Regions from separate parts of the Pseudomonas sp. S2_A02 genome, predicted to be linked through region 1. Evidence: predicted binding sites of a transcription regulator. Region 1 holds the regulator's gene; each other region holds the start of a gene.
The links. The regulator sigma-54, encoded in region 1, starts transcription at its own class of promoters, with help from an activator protein. The targets are predictions, from matches to a motif close to ANTGGCATNNANNTTGCTNT.

Region 1 (3,208 bases):
CAGCAGGCCGGCAGGCAGGTTGTCGATGCAGTAGTAGCCGTTGTCCTCGAGCACATCGAGGGCGGTACTTTTACCTGAGCCGGAGCGGCCACTGACGATGATCAGGCGCATGATTAGTGACCGTTCTGCTCGTCCAGGACAACCTGAAACAAGGCTTCGTTGCTCGGGGCGCTGCGCAGTTTTTCACGCACTTCCTTGCGATCCAGCATGCTGGCGATCTGGCGCAGCAGTTCCAGGTGTGCATCGGTGGCGGCTTCCGGGACCAGCAGCACAAACAGAAGGTCAACCGGGGCGCCGTCAATGGCGTCGAAATCGATAGGGGCTTCCAGGTGCAACAGCGCACTGATTGGCGAGGTGCAGCCTTTAAGCCGGCAGTGGGGAATGGCGATGCCGTTGCCGAAACCGGTAGAACCGAGCTTCTCACGGGCAATCAGGGCCTCGAAGACGTCCTGCATTTCCAGATCCGGTACTTCGCGGTGGATAAGGTTGGCAATTTGCTCGAGGGCTTTCTTTTTACTGCCACCCGGCGCGTTCACTTGGGAACGGCCGGGGGTCAGGATGGTTTCTAGTCGGATCATGGATTGGGAGTGTTAACGACCGGTCGCGCCCTGGAGGAGGCTCTGGGTCTTTTCCTTATGCTTTTTAAGTTGGCGATCCAGCTTGTCGGTCAGCAGGTCGATGGCGGCATACATGTCCGTATGCTCGGCATTGGCGACCACTTCTCCGCCGGGAATATGCAGCGTGGCTTCGATCTTCTGCAGCAGTTTTTCGACGTTCATCGTGACTTGCACATTGGTGATCTTGTCGAAATGCCTCTCTAATCGGTCGAGTTTTTCGCCGATGTAGGTGCGCAGGGGTTCGGTCACTTCCAGTTGGTGTCCACTGATGTTGACTTGCATACAGCTTCTCCTTCGTTGCCAGTGCATAAAGCGGCAGGCAGAAATGCCTGCCACTGGAACGCTGTGGCGAGCCCGGCGGTTACATCAACCGCTTCCGTTCGCTGGAAGGCGCGATCCCCAGGGATTCGCGGTACTTGGCGACGGTGCGACGGGCTACCTGAATGCCTTGTGCCTCCAGTAAACCAGCGATCTTGCTGTCACTCAACGGCTTTTTCTGATTTTCCGCGGCAACCAGTTTTTTGATGATCGCGCGGATCGCCGTGGACGAGCATTCACCGCCCTCGGAGGTACTGACGTGGCTGGAAAAAAAGTATTTCAGTTCATAGATGCCCCGTGGGGTATGCATGAATTTTTGCGTGGTCACCCGTGAAATCGTTGATTCGTGCATGCCTACCGCTTCGGCGATGTCGTGCAGCACCAACGGCTTCATGGCTTCGTCACCGTATTCAAGAAAGCCGCGTTGATGCTCGACGATCTGGGTGGCGACTTTCATCAGGGTTTCATTGCGGCTTTGCAGGCTCTTGATGAACCAGCGAGCTTCCTGTAACTGATTACGCATGAAGGTGTTATCAGCGCTGGTATCGGCGCGACGCACGAAACCGGCGTATTGGGCGTTGACCCGCAGGCGTGGCACCGATTCCTGATTCAGCTCCACCAGCCAGCGCTCGTTGTCCTTGCGCACGATCACGTCGGGAACGACGTATTCGGCTTCGGTGGATTCGATCTGTGAGCCCGGGCGCGGGTTGAGGCTCTGGACCAGTTCGATGACCTGACGCAGTTCATCTTCCTTGAGCTTCATGCGGCGCATCAGCTGGCTGTAGTCGCGGCTGCCGAGCAGGTCGATGTAATCGGTGACCAGACGCTTGGCCTCGGTCAGCCAAGGGGTCTTGGCGGGCAGCTGACGCAGTTGCAGCAGCAGGCATTCACCGAGGTTGCGAGCGCCAATGCCAGCGGGTTCGAATTGCTGGATGCGGTGCAGGACGGCTTCGATTTCGTCCAGTTCGATGTCCAGTTCCGGGTCGAAGGCTTCGAGGATTTCCTCGAGGGTTTCGTCCAGGTACCCCTGATTGTTGATGCAGTCGATCAGGGTCACGGCGATCAGGCGATCGGTGTCGGACATCGGTGCCAGGTTCAGTTGCCAGAGCAAATGGCTTTGCAGGCTTTCACCAACCGATGTGCGGGTGGTGAAATCCCACTCGTCGTCATCGTTGCTCGGCAGGCTGCTGGCGCTGGTCTGGTAGACGTCTTCCCAGACCGTGTCGACGGGCAATTCGTTGGGGATGCGCTCGTTCCAGTCGCCTTCCTCAAGGTTATCCACCGTTGGGGCGGTTTCCTGGTAGGAGGGTTCCTGAATATCGGCGTTGGGTTTCTGTTCGGTGCTATCGGCCAAGGGGTCGGCGTTGTCGAAGTCGTCGCCTTCTTCCTGGCGTTCGAGCATTGGATTGGACTCCAGGGCCTCCTGGATTTCCTGTTGCAGGTCCAGGGTCGACAATTGGAGCAGGCGGATGGCCTGTTGCAGCTGCGGTGTCATCGTCAGCTGCTGGCCCATTCTCAAGACTAGCGATGGTTTCATGGCAGGGGCTTAACACCTTATTCGCCGGCGCACATGCGCCATCCACTACAGAGCGCCGAAGCGCCAAACATAAGCAAATTATATGCCCGAAACTGAAGTGTTTGCCTAGAGCGCTGTAACAATAAAAAGTTATTGATTTTTTATTGAAGCGAGCGCTCTCTCGGCGACCGGGGCACCTCAGTGCTTACAGGCGGAACTCATGGCCCAGATACACTTCCTTGACCAATTCATTGGCCAGGATGGTGGCGGAGTCACCTTCAGCGATCAGTTGGCCGTCGTTGACGATGTAGGCGGTTTCGCAGATATCCAGGGTTTCGCGGACGTTGTGGTCCGTAATCAGTACGCCAATGCCTTTGGCTTTGAGGTGATGGATGATCTGCTTGATGTCGCCCACCGAAATCGGGTCCACGCCGGCGAAAGGTTCGTCGAGGAGGATGAATTTCGGATTGGTGGCCAGTGCCCGGGCGATTTCCACGCGGCGGCGTTCACCACCGGACAGGCTCATGCCGAGGTTGTCGCGGATGTGGTGGATGTGAAATTCCTGCAGCAGGCTTTCCAGCTCCTGGCGACGACCGGCCTTGTCGAGTTCCTTGCGGGTCTCGAGGATGGCCATGATGTTGTCGGCCACCGATAGTTTGCGGAAGATCGATGCTTCTTGCGGAAGATAGCCGATGCCCGCCTTCGCACGACCGTGCATTGGCTGGTGGCTGACGTCCAGGTCATCGATCAGGACGCG
Region 2 (3,208 bases), 950 kb from region 1:
CGGCACCCCATTCATGCAAATCGAAGAAGTCAAAACCACCGCCGGTCGACTGCGCAGCCTGTTTCCGGACTGGCACTTCTATCAGGCGGCCGTGCCGACCTACATTGGTGGCGCGATGACCTTCGCTTGGGGCGCAACCAATACCGCCTATCGCAAATTGTCCCGCGAAACCCTGCAACAGCGGTTCGCCGGCAGCGGCATCATCACCCGCTACTACAACCCGGAAATCCACATCGGTGCCTTTGCCTTGCCGCAATACGTGCTGCAAGCAGTGAACAAGCCAAGCAACGACTAAACTCAAGATGTACGCATAACCCCTCGTGGGAGCGGTCCTGCTCGCGAAGGCGGTCGTCCAGTCGATAAATATGTCGATTGATACACCGCTTTCGCGAGCGGGCTCGCTCCCACAGGATCTGCGTTTTTCATGTTTCTACGCCGTAATCCGTTTGAACGATCACTCAGGGCAAAAGTCCAGATACTTGTAAGCCCATCCATGGGTTTTATCGAGGAGGCACCGATGCAAAAGTGGAAAATCACTTTCGTGGATGATCACGGTGAAACAGTGGACGAACTCTTCGAGTGCGAGGAATGCCCGAACAACGAGCAGGCCGCCAAACTCATTCGCGCCCGGTGCCTGCCGGTCGCTGCCGAACTGGATCTCAATGATCTGGAGGGGCGTACCGATGATCCGACCGTCAAAAGCCTGAAATCCCAGAACAGCATTGAAATCATCAGTATTACCCCGATCTGATACACCTCTTGTCACATTCACAACCAGACCTTGGCAGCAGCTCTATCTTGGGGCTACTCTGCAAGCGAGATCAGCGAATGACTCGCTAAGGTCTGGTCTTGTCAGCTACATGCTTGTTTCCCATCGGCAACCTCTGTTGCCGTATCGCTCTCACCAATCGGTTGAAAGTGCAGGGAATACGGAAAGTCTATCCATCAGTCTGAGGGGGACGTTTCATGAGCACAGCCTATCAAGAAGACATCAGCAGCAGCGTGCTGCGCCGCATGAAAGAAGGCGGTTTCGACTTTTCACGATTCCATCCCATCGAGTTCTACGCCATTTTTCCGGACGAGGAGCGGGCACGCAGGGCGGCAGGTCATTTCTGTGGTGAATCCTTGAATGCCCAGATCAGCGTGCGCGACGACGGCGCATGGCATCTGGAACTGAGCAAAGTGATGTACGCCACCTACGACGGGATCGGCGACTTTGAGCAGGACTTCGAGGCGGTGGTCGAGCCTCTGGGCGGTATCATCGAAGGATGGGGCGTCAAGCAGGAGGTACGAGGGTTACTCGCATAACGTTATGAACAGTGACAACACTCAGCAACGGCTGACCTTTGGGTTGGCCGTTTTCGTTTTCGCGGTTTGAAAAGGCGATCTCTTGATCGTGTTTTTGATTCATAACGTTTCAAAAACGCAAAAAAAAGCCACCTAAACAGGCGACTAAAAGGGAAGAGCGATAAGTTTTCCAGCGAATGCGCCGATTATCCGCACCGCCTCCCGGGCAGTGAAATCAACTCTGGCTATGCTGCTGATAGGCGACAGCATTGCTTCGCCATGAAGCGGGGGCGATCAGGTTGGGGCATTTACCGCACAGGATTGGTGCGGTGCGTGCAGCGCCATTCTCCAACTGATTGATATAGAAGCGTTTATGCCGATGGCACGGGCCTTGCGAAGGCCTGGATGTCCGGAGTGACAAGGAGTACGGCATGATCCGCACCTATTTTGATGAGATGTACGATGCCGGCGGCCAAGTCCGCCCGCATTATCGGGAGTTTGCCCGTTGGCTGGCCGAAACGCCTGACGAGCTTTTGGCACAACGGCGACGCGAGGCCGATCTGTTATTTCATCGTGCCGGGATTACATTCACGCTCTATGGTGATGAGCAAGGGACAGAGCGCCTGATTCCCTTCGACACTATTCCCCGCAGTATCCCCGCCAGTGAATGGCGGATCGTCGAGCGCGGCTGCATTCAGCGGGTCAAGGCATTGAACATGTTCCTTGCCGACCTCTATCACGAGCAGCGCATCATCAAGGCCGGCATCATCCCGGCCGAGCAAGTGCTGGCCAACGAGCAGTACCAGTTGGCGATGCAAGGGCTGGATTTGCACCGCGATATCTATTCGCACATTTCCGGCGTCGACCTGGTGCGCGATGGCGACGGCACGTATTACGTGCTCGAAGACAATCTTCGTACACCCAGCGGCGTGAGCTACATGCTCGAAGACCGCAAGATGATGATGCGATTGTTCCCCGAGTTGTTCGCGGCCCAGCGCATCGCGCCGATCGACCACTATCCGAACCTGTTGCTCGACACCCTGAAAAGCTCCAGCCCGATCGACAACCCGAGTGTGGTGGTGCTGACGCCGGGGCGCTTCAACAGTGCGTTTTTCGAGCATGCGTTTTTGGCCCGGGAAATGGGCGTTGAACTGGTGGAAGGCGCGGACCTGTTCGTGCGTGATGACAAGGTGTTCATGCGCACCACCGACGGGCCGAAAGCTGTCGACGTGATCTACCGTCGCCTCGACGATGCCTTCCTCGATCCGCTGGCGTTCAACCCGGACTCGATGCTTGGCGTTCCAGGTCTGCTGTCGTCCTACCGCTCCGGCAATGTGGTGCTGGCGAATGCCATCGGCACCGGGGTCGCGGACGACAAGTCGGTCTATCCCTTCGTCACGGACATGATTCGTTTCTACCTGGATGAAGAGCCGATCCTGAAGAACGTGCCCACATGGCAGTGTCGTAATCCCTCTGAACTGTCCCACGTGCTGGCCAATCTTCCTGAGCTGGTAGTCAAGGAAACCCAGGGCTCCGGCGGTTACGGAATGCTGGTGGGGCCGGCGGCGACGGCAGCGGAAATCGAATCTTTCCGCGAGCGGATCAAAGCCAAGCCCCACGCGTACATCGCCCAACCGACGTTGTCGTTATCGACCTGTCCGACCTTTGTCGAAAACGGCATCGCGCCACGCCATATCGACCTGCGTCCGTTTGTATTGTCTGGCCGCGAAACCCGGGTTGTGCCCGGCGGTTTGACCCGTGTCGCCTTGCGCGAAGGCTCCCTGGTGGTGAATTCCTCCCAGGGTGGCGGAACCAAGGACACCTGGGTGGTCGAGGATTGAAGGAAGCCTGCCATGTTAAGTAGAACTGCCTCGGATCTGTATTGGATGTCGCGTTACCTGGAGCGGGCGGAAAATCTCGC
Region 3 (3,208 bases), 720 kb from region 1:
AGGCCTGGTCTTTGTACCGTTTTTCGATGCCAACAAGCTGATCAACAAGGTCACGCTTGATGCGACGGACCCCATCTCCAAACAAACTGATTACAAAAAATGTGCGATCAGGATTGAGTTGATCAAGACGGCATAAGGAGAGCTCAGATGAAGAGTCGTTCGCTGTCCTTGCTTGCCGCTCTGTTGGCTTGGATGCCCGCGGCATTCGCGACGGAGCCCGCTTACCCGCTGAATGCTCCTGCACCGGATGGCCGGCGAGCCGGAGGGACCTTGACCCAGGAGTTGCCGGCTCCGCCGATTGTTGATGACGAGAACAAGGACCTCAAGCGCGAGCGCAATTATCCCGAACAGCCGCCCACTATCCCGCACAGTATTCGGGGGTATCACATCGACAAGAACAGTAACAAGTGTCTGTCCTGTCACAGCCGCGCAAACAGCGCACGTACTCAGGCGCCGATGATCAGTATCACCCACTACATGGACCGTGATGGTCAGGCGCTGGCAGCCGTTTCGCCACGTCGGTATTTCTGCAATCAGTGTCACGTGCCACAGAAAGACGTTAAGCCACTGGTGGGCAATAGCTTCAAGAACATTGACCAGGTGCTGCAAGACGAAATCAACGGCCAACAGAAACCTTGAGGAGAGGCCATGAAATCCTTGCTTGTCCTGCTCAAAGACTATTGGGGGATTCTGCGTCGACCCAGTGTGCATTACAGCCTGGGTTTTCTGACGCTCGGCGGGTTTGTTGCCGGGGTGATTTTCTGGGGTGGTTTCAACACCGCGCTGGAAGCGACCAATACCGAGAAGTTCTGCATTTCCTGCCATGAAATGCGCGACAACGTTTTTGTCGAACTGCAGGAAACCATTCACTACACCAATCGCTCTGGCGTACGAGCTACCTGTCCGGACTGTCACGTCCCCCATGAGTGGACTCATAAGATTGCCCGCAAGATGCAGGCTTCCAAAGAGGTATGGGGAAAGGTGTTCGGAACGATTGATAGCCGCGAAAAGTTTGTCGGTATGCGGCGTGAGCTGGCCGAGCACGAGTGGGGACGGCTCAAGGCAAACGACTCCCGAGAGTGCCGCAATTGCCATAACTTCGAATTCATGGATTTCACCCGTCAGGGCAAACGCGCCGCCAATATGCATTCCACGTCACTGGCCTCGGGTCAAGCCACCTGTATCGACTGTCATAAGGGCATTGCTCACAAGTTACCCGACATGAGCGGGGTCAAAGGCTGGTAGCCGATTCGGCCCCAGCGTTCTCTGTGTTGCCGCCAAACGGCATGATCGCGCCGGTTTTTCGTCTTCGACACATTCCCCCAATCCTCTCTGAATCCCTCAAGTCCTTTGTTTGCCGGGCCCTGTGCCGCCAGAAAAAAGTTGGTCTGCAAATTGCTTATGGCTCAGCAGTACAGCGGTGGGCGGCAAACGTCCGGCATGCAGAGGAAAGAGTGTGGACAAGTACCTTTATGTGGCAATGACCGGCGCCAGCCAGAATGCACTGGCGCAGAAGGCTCATGCGAACAACCTGGCGAACATCTCTACAAACGGTTTTCAGAAGGACCTGGAACAGGCCCGTTCGATGCCGGTGTTTGGTGACAGCTTTCCGGCGCGTGCATTTGCCATGAGCGAACGTCCTGCCACCGACTTCTCTGCGGGCTCGCTGGTGCAAACCGGTCGCGACCTCGATGTCGCGGTGCAAGGCAACGGCTGGATCGCCGTGCAGAACCCCGATGGCGGTGAAAGCTACGTGCGCACCGGCAGCCTCAACGTTGACGCGCTGGGCGTGCTACGTGCCGGCAACGGTATGCCGGTGGTAGGCAATGGCGGGCCGATTGCCGTGCCGCCAGAGCAGCAAATCGAAGTCGGCGAAGACGGCACCATCAGCATCCGTGCGATGGGTGAAGGTCCCCGCGTGATGGCCGAAGTCGACCGTATCAAACTGGTCAACCCAGACTTCAAGAACATGACTAAAGGCCTGGACGGTTCGATCCATACCAAGGACGGCAAGCCGGCGCAGGCCGATGCCAACGTCAAACTGGTGTCCGGGTTCCTTGAGTCGAGCAACGTCAATGCCGTGGAAGAAATGACCTCGGTGCTGGCGCTGGCCAAGCAGTTCGAGCTGCACATCAAGATGATGAACACCGCCAAAGACGATGACCAGGCCATGGCTCGGGTCTTGCAGATCAGCTAATTATCAGAACGTCGCGCCGTAAAACAGGCGCACGAGGAGAATCGAATGCTTCCGGCTCTATGGGTTGCCAAAACAGGTCTGTCCGCACAGGACACCAACCTCACCACCATTTCCAACAACCTGGCGAACGTATCGACCACGGGTTTCAAACGTGACCGCGCCGAGTTCCAGGATTTGCTGTATCAGATCAAGCGTCAGCCAGGCGCCCAGTCGACCCAGGACAGCGAATTGCCGTCGGGTCTGCAAGTGGGTACCGGTGTGCGCATCGTCGGCACCCAGAAAAACTTCACCGCCGGTAGCCTGCAAACCACCGAGCAGCCGTTGGACATGGCCATCGACGGTCGCGGTTTCTTTCAGATTTTGCAGCCGGACGGCACCACGTCCTACACCCGTGACGGTACGTTCCACCTGGATTCCAATGGCCAGATCGTCAACGCCAGCGGCTTCGCCCTGGAGCCAGCGATTGTCATTCCGAACGATGCCCAGACCTTCACTGTCGGCCGTGACGGCACCGTCTCCATCACCGTTGCCGGCAACCCGGCCTCCCAGGTGATCGGCAACCTGCAAACCGCCGACTTCATCAACCCGGCCGGTCTGCAAGCGGTGGGTAACAACCTGTTCCTGGAAACCGCTGCCAGTGGCGCGCCGCAAGTCGGCACCCCGGGCCTCGCCGGTTTCGGCACCACGCTGCAGAACACCCTGGAAACGTCCAACGTCAGCACCGTTGAAGAGATGGTCAACATGATCACCACTCAGCGCGCCTACGAGATGAACTCCAAGGTGATCTCCACCGCCGACCAGATGCTCTCGTTCGTAACGCAGAATCTGTAATCAAGTCTATGAGGCGGCCATGAGGTCGCCTGCAACACCGTGAGGTAGGGTCATGAATCGCTTTGTATCTGTTCTGGCACTGAGTGGGGTCGTCGTGCTCGCGGGCTGCGTCGCTCCGCCGCCCAAGCCCAATGACCCTTACTACGCCCCGGTGTTGCCGCGCACGCCGCTGCCGGCTGC
Region 4 (3,208 bases), 620 kb from region 1:
TGACTTCCTGGCCAAGTTCCGTCCTGATGACTTGGCATCCCGGGTGGTCGACCGGATCAAAGCAGCAGATATCAGCTAGGGGCGCTTTGCCCCTGGCGGTCAACACGATTTAAGAGGCCGCATCATTGTCTACGGGTAATTTGGATTTCGAACAGTTCCGGGTCTTCCTGGAAAAAGCCTGTGGCATTTTGCTCGGTGAGAACAAGCAATACCTGGTCTCGAGCCGTCTCAATAAACTGATGGAACAGCAGGGCATCAAATCGCTGGGTGAATTGGTTCAGCGCATCCAGACCCAACCGCGCAGCGGTTTGCGCGAGCTGGTGGTGGATGCCATGACCACCAACGAAACCCTGTGGTTTCGTGACACCTATCCGTTTGAAGTCTTGAAGAACAAGGTATTGCCTGAGTCGATCAAGGCAAGCCCTGGCCAGCGCCTGCGGATCTGGTCGGCGGCGTGTTCGTCGGGTCAGGAACCGTATTCGCTGTCGATGTCCATCGATGAGTTCGAGCGGGTCAACATGGGCCAGTTGAAGATGGGCGTGCAGATCGTTGCCACGGATCTGTCCGGCACCATGCTGACCAACTGCAAAACCGGCGAGTACGACAGCCTGGCCATCGGTCGCGGTCTGTCGCCCGAGCGCCTTCAGCGTTACTTCGACCCGAAAGGGCCGGGGCGCTGGGCCATCAAGGCACCGATCAAGAGTCGTGTGGAATTTCGTTCGTTCAACCTGCTCGACAGCTATGCAAGCCTGGGCAAGTTCGACATCGTGTTTTGCCGCAACGTGCTGATCTACTTCTCCGCCGAGGTGAAGAAAGACATCCTGTTGCGTATCCACAGCACGCTCAAGCCCGGCGGCTATCTGTTCCTTGGCGCGTCCGAAGCGCTGAATGGTTTGCCGGATCATTATCAAATGGTCCAGTGCAGCCCGGGGATCATCTACAAGGCGAAGTGATTCGTTGCTTCATCAAAAAACGGGAGTCCTCAGGGGCTCCCGTTTTTTTATGCCTGTAATTATCTCTCAAAATCACCACGCCCCCTGTGGGAGCGGGCTTGCCCGCGATTGCGGTGTAACAAACTACATTGATGTCGACTGATACGACGCTATCGCGGGCAAGCCCGCTCCCACAGGGTCAGTTGTTGTTCTGGCGATTGGTGATAAGCGGCAGAAAAGCGGCAGGCGGCGGAAATCGGTTGCCGCTTTTCTGGCATTGCCGCCTTGCCACCGCGCGCAAAGCCCCGGTTTACGGGCTTTTTTGAATTGGCACGCCGCTTGCTATACCCATCGTACGAAAAATCAGGTCACCCGAAGGTTTCCCGACATGAGCATCAGCTTCGATAAAGCGCTCGGTATCCACGAACAAGCCTTGGGCTTCCGCGCTCAGCGTGCCGAAGTCCTGGCCAACAACATCGCCAACGCCGATACCCCGAACTACAAGGCTCGGGATCTGGATTTCTCGAAAGTGCTCGCCGAGCAGAACGAGAAAACCAAAAACGGCAAGTTCGCCTTGAACATGACCAACAGCCGTCATATCGAAGCTGAAGGCCTGGGCAATGGCGACGAGTCGCTGATGTATCGCACACCGATGCAACCGTCGATCGACCAGAACACCGTGGACGCCCAACTGGAACAGTCGAACTACGCGGAAAACGCGGTCAACTTCCAGGCCAGCTTCACCCTGCTCAACAGTAAATTCAAAGGGCTGGTGTCAGCCCTGCGCGGAGAGTAATCCATGTCTCTATCCAGTGTTTTCAACATTGCCGGTAGCGGCATGAGTGCTCAGACCACGCGCCTGAACACCGTGGCCTCGAACATCGCCAACGCCGAGACCGTCTCGTCGAGCATCGACCAGACCTACCGTGCCCGTCACCCCGTGTTCGCCACCATGTTCCAGGGCGGCCAGAGCGGCGGCAGCGATTCGCTGTTCCAGAACCAGGACGCGGCCGGTCAAGGCGTGCAAGTACTGGGCGTGGTCGAAGACCAGAGCAACCTTGAAGCGCGCTACGAGCCGAACCATCCGGCTGCCGATGCCAAGGGCTACGTCTACTACCCGAACGTCAATGTCGTCGAAGAAATGGCCGACATGATTTCCGCGAGCCGTTCGTTCCAGACCAACGCCGAAATGATGAACACCGCCAAAACCATGATGCAGAAGGTCCTGACCCTCGGTCAGTGATAAGGGGCGATTCACATGAGCGTTATCAGCGATGTTCTGGCCAACTCTTCGGTCCAGAGCCCTACCACCAAAGACAGCCTGACCTCGGCCGCTACCGGCGGCCAGACGCTGGGCAAGGATGCGTTCCTGCAATTGCTGGTGACTCAGCTGAAAAACCAGAACCCGCTCGATCCTCAGGACAACAGCGCGTTCGTGGCCCAGCTGGCCCAGTTCAGTAGCCTGGAAGGCATCACCACGCTGAACGACACTGTCAGCGGTATTGCGGGCAACTACAACTCATCGCAAGCCTTGCAGGCTTCTTCGCTGGTGGGGCGTTCGGTCGTCGCGCAGACCGACAAAACGGTGGTTGACACCTCCAAGAGCCTCAACGGTACCGTCGTGGTACCGACATCGGTTTCCGCCGCCACCGTCAAGATCACCAACTCTGCAGGCACGACCATCCGCACCCTCGACCTGGGCAGTCAAAGCGCCGGCAACGCCAGTTTCATCTGGGACGGCAAGGACAGTTCGGGCGCGGTGGCACCGGCGGGTACTTACACCTTCGGCGCAACGACCACCATCGACGGCACGAACACTTCACTGATTACTTACCTGCCGGCAACGGTCAACAGCGTGACCATCAGCCAGACCGGCGGTGAGTTGATGCTGAACCTGGCAGGCATGGGCAGCGTTGCCCTGTCCAAAGTACAAACCATTGGTATATAGAGCCGACTAGCACGGCACAAAGGAGTGGAATATGTCTTTCAATATCGGCCTTAGCGGTCTCTATGCAGCCAACAAACAACTGGACGTGACCGGCAACAACATCGCCAACGTCGCGACCACCGGTTTCAAATCGTCCCGTGCAGAATTCGAAGACGTGTACTCGGCCACTCGCCTGGGTACCGGCAGCAAGACCATCGGTAATGGCGTGCGTCTGGCCAACGTTTCCCAGCAGTTCAGCCAGGGCGACGTGAACAACACCGGCAACGTGTTGGACATGGGCATCCAGGGCAACGGCTTCTTCATCCTCAGCGACAACGGTTCCCTGAGC

Region 2: AB4O41_RS07875 (circularly permuted type 2 ATP-grasp protein) is a predicted target of sigma-54. The motif match lies at 1,666-1,685, and genes of this name have one in related genera.
Region 3: AB4O41_RS09015 (flagellar basal body rod protein FlgF) is a predicted target of sigma-54. The motif match lies at 1,383-1,402, and genes of this name have one in related genera.
Region 4: flgB (flagellar basal body rod protein FlgB) is a predicted target of sigma-54. The motif match lies at 1,259-1,278, and genes of this name have one in related genera.

Annotation. Positions count from the first base shown of each region.
Region 1 covers NZ_CP162776.1:2,697,865-2,701,072, reverse strand. Annotated here, with positions in the region: gene rapZ (RNase adapter RapZ) at 1-111, opposite strand, end outside; gene ptsN (PTS IIA-like nitrogen regulatory protein PtsN) at 114-578, opposite strand; gene hpf (ribosome hibernation-promoting factor, HPF/YfiA family) at 591-899, opposite strand; gene AB4O41_RS12495 (RNA polymerase factor sigma-54) at 979-2,472, opposite strand; gene lptB (LPS export ABC transporter ATP-binding protein) at 2,657-3,208, opposite strand, start outside.
Region 2 covers NZ_CP162776.1:1,747,276-1,750,483, reverse strand. Annotated here, with positions in the region: gene speE (polyamine aminopropyltransferase) at 1-295, shown strand, start outside; gene AB4O41_RS07885 (hypothetical protein) at 518-751, shown strand; gene AB4O41_RS07880 (ribonuclease E inhibitor RraB) at 967-1,308, shown strand; gene AB4O41_RS07875 (circularly permuted type 2 ATP-grasp protein) at 1,719-3,128, shown strand; gene AB4O41_RS07870 (alpha-E domain-containing protein) at 3,141-3,208, shown strand, end outside.
Region 3 covers NZ_CP162776.1:1,976,533-1,979,740, reverse strand. Annotated here, with positions in the region: gene napA (nitrate reductase catalytic subunit NapA) at 1-136, shown strand, start outside; gene AB4O41_RS09025 (nitrate reductase cytochrome c-type subunit) at 148-639, shown strand; gene AB4O41_RS09020 (cytochrome c3 family protein) at 649-1,245, shown strand; gene AB4O41_RS09015 (flagellar basal body rod protein FlgF) at 1,457-2,197, shown strand; gene flgG (flagellar basal-body rod protein FlgG) at 2,243-3,028, shown strand; gene flgH (flagellar basal body L-ring protein FlgH) at 3,081-3,208, shown strand, end outside.
Region 4 covers NZ_CP162776.1:2,079,035-2,082,242, reverse strand. Annotated here, with positions in the region: gene AB4O41_RS09515 (chemotaxis protein CheV) at 1-79, shown strand, start outside; gene cheR (protein-glutamate O-methyltransferase CheR) at 126-953, shown strand; gene flgB (flagellar basal body rod protein FlgB) at 1,321-1,728, shown strand; gene flgC (flagellar basal body rod protein FlgC) at 1,732-2,175, shown strand; gene flgD (flagellar hook assembly protein FlgD) at 2,191-2,880, shown strand; gene flgE (flagellar hook protein FlgE) at 2,912-3,208, shown strand, end outside.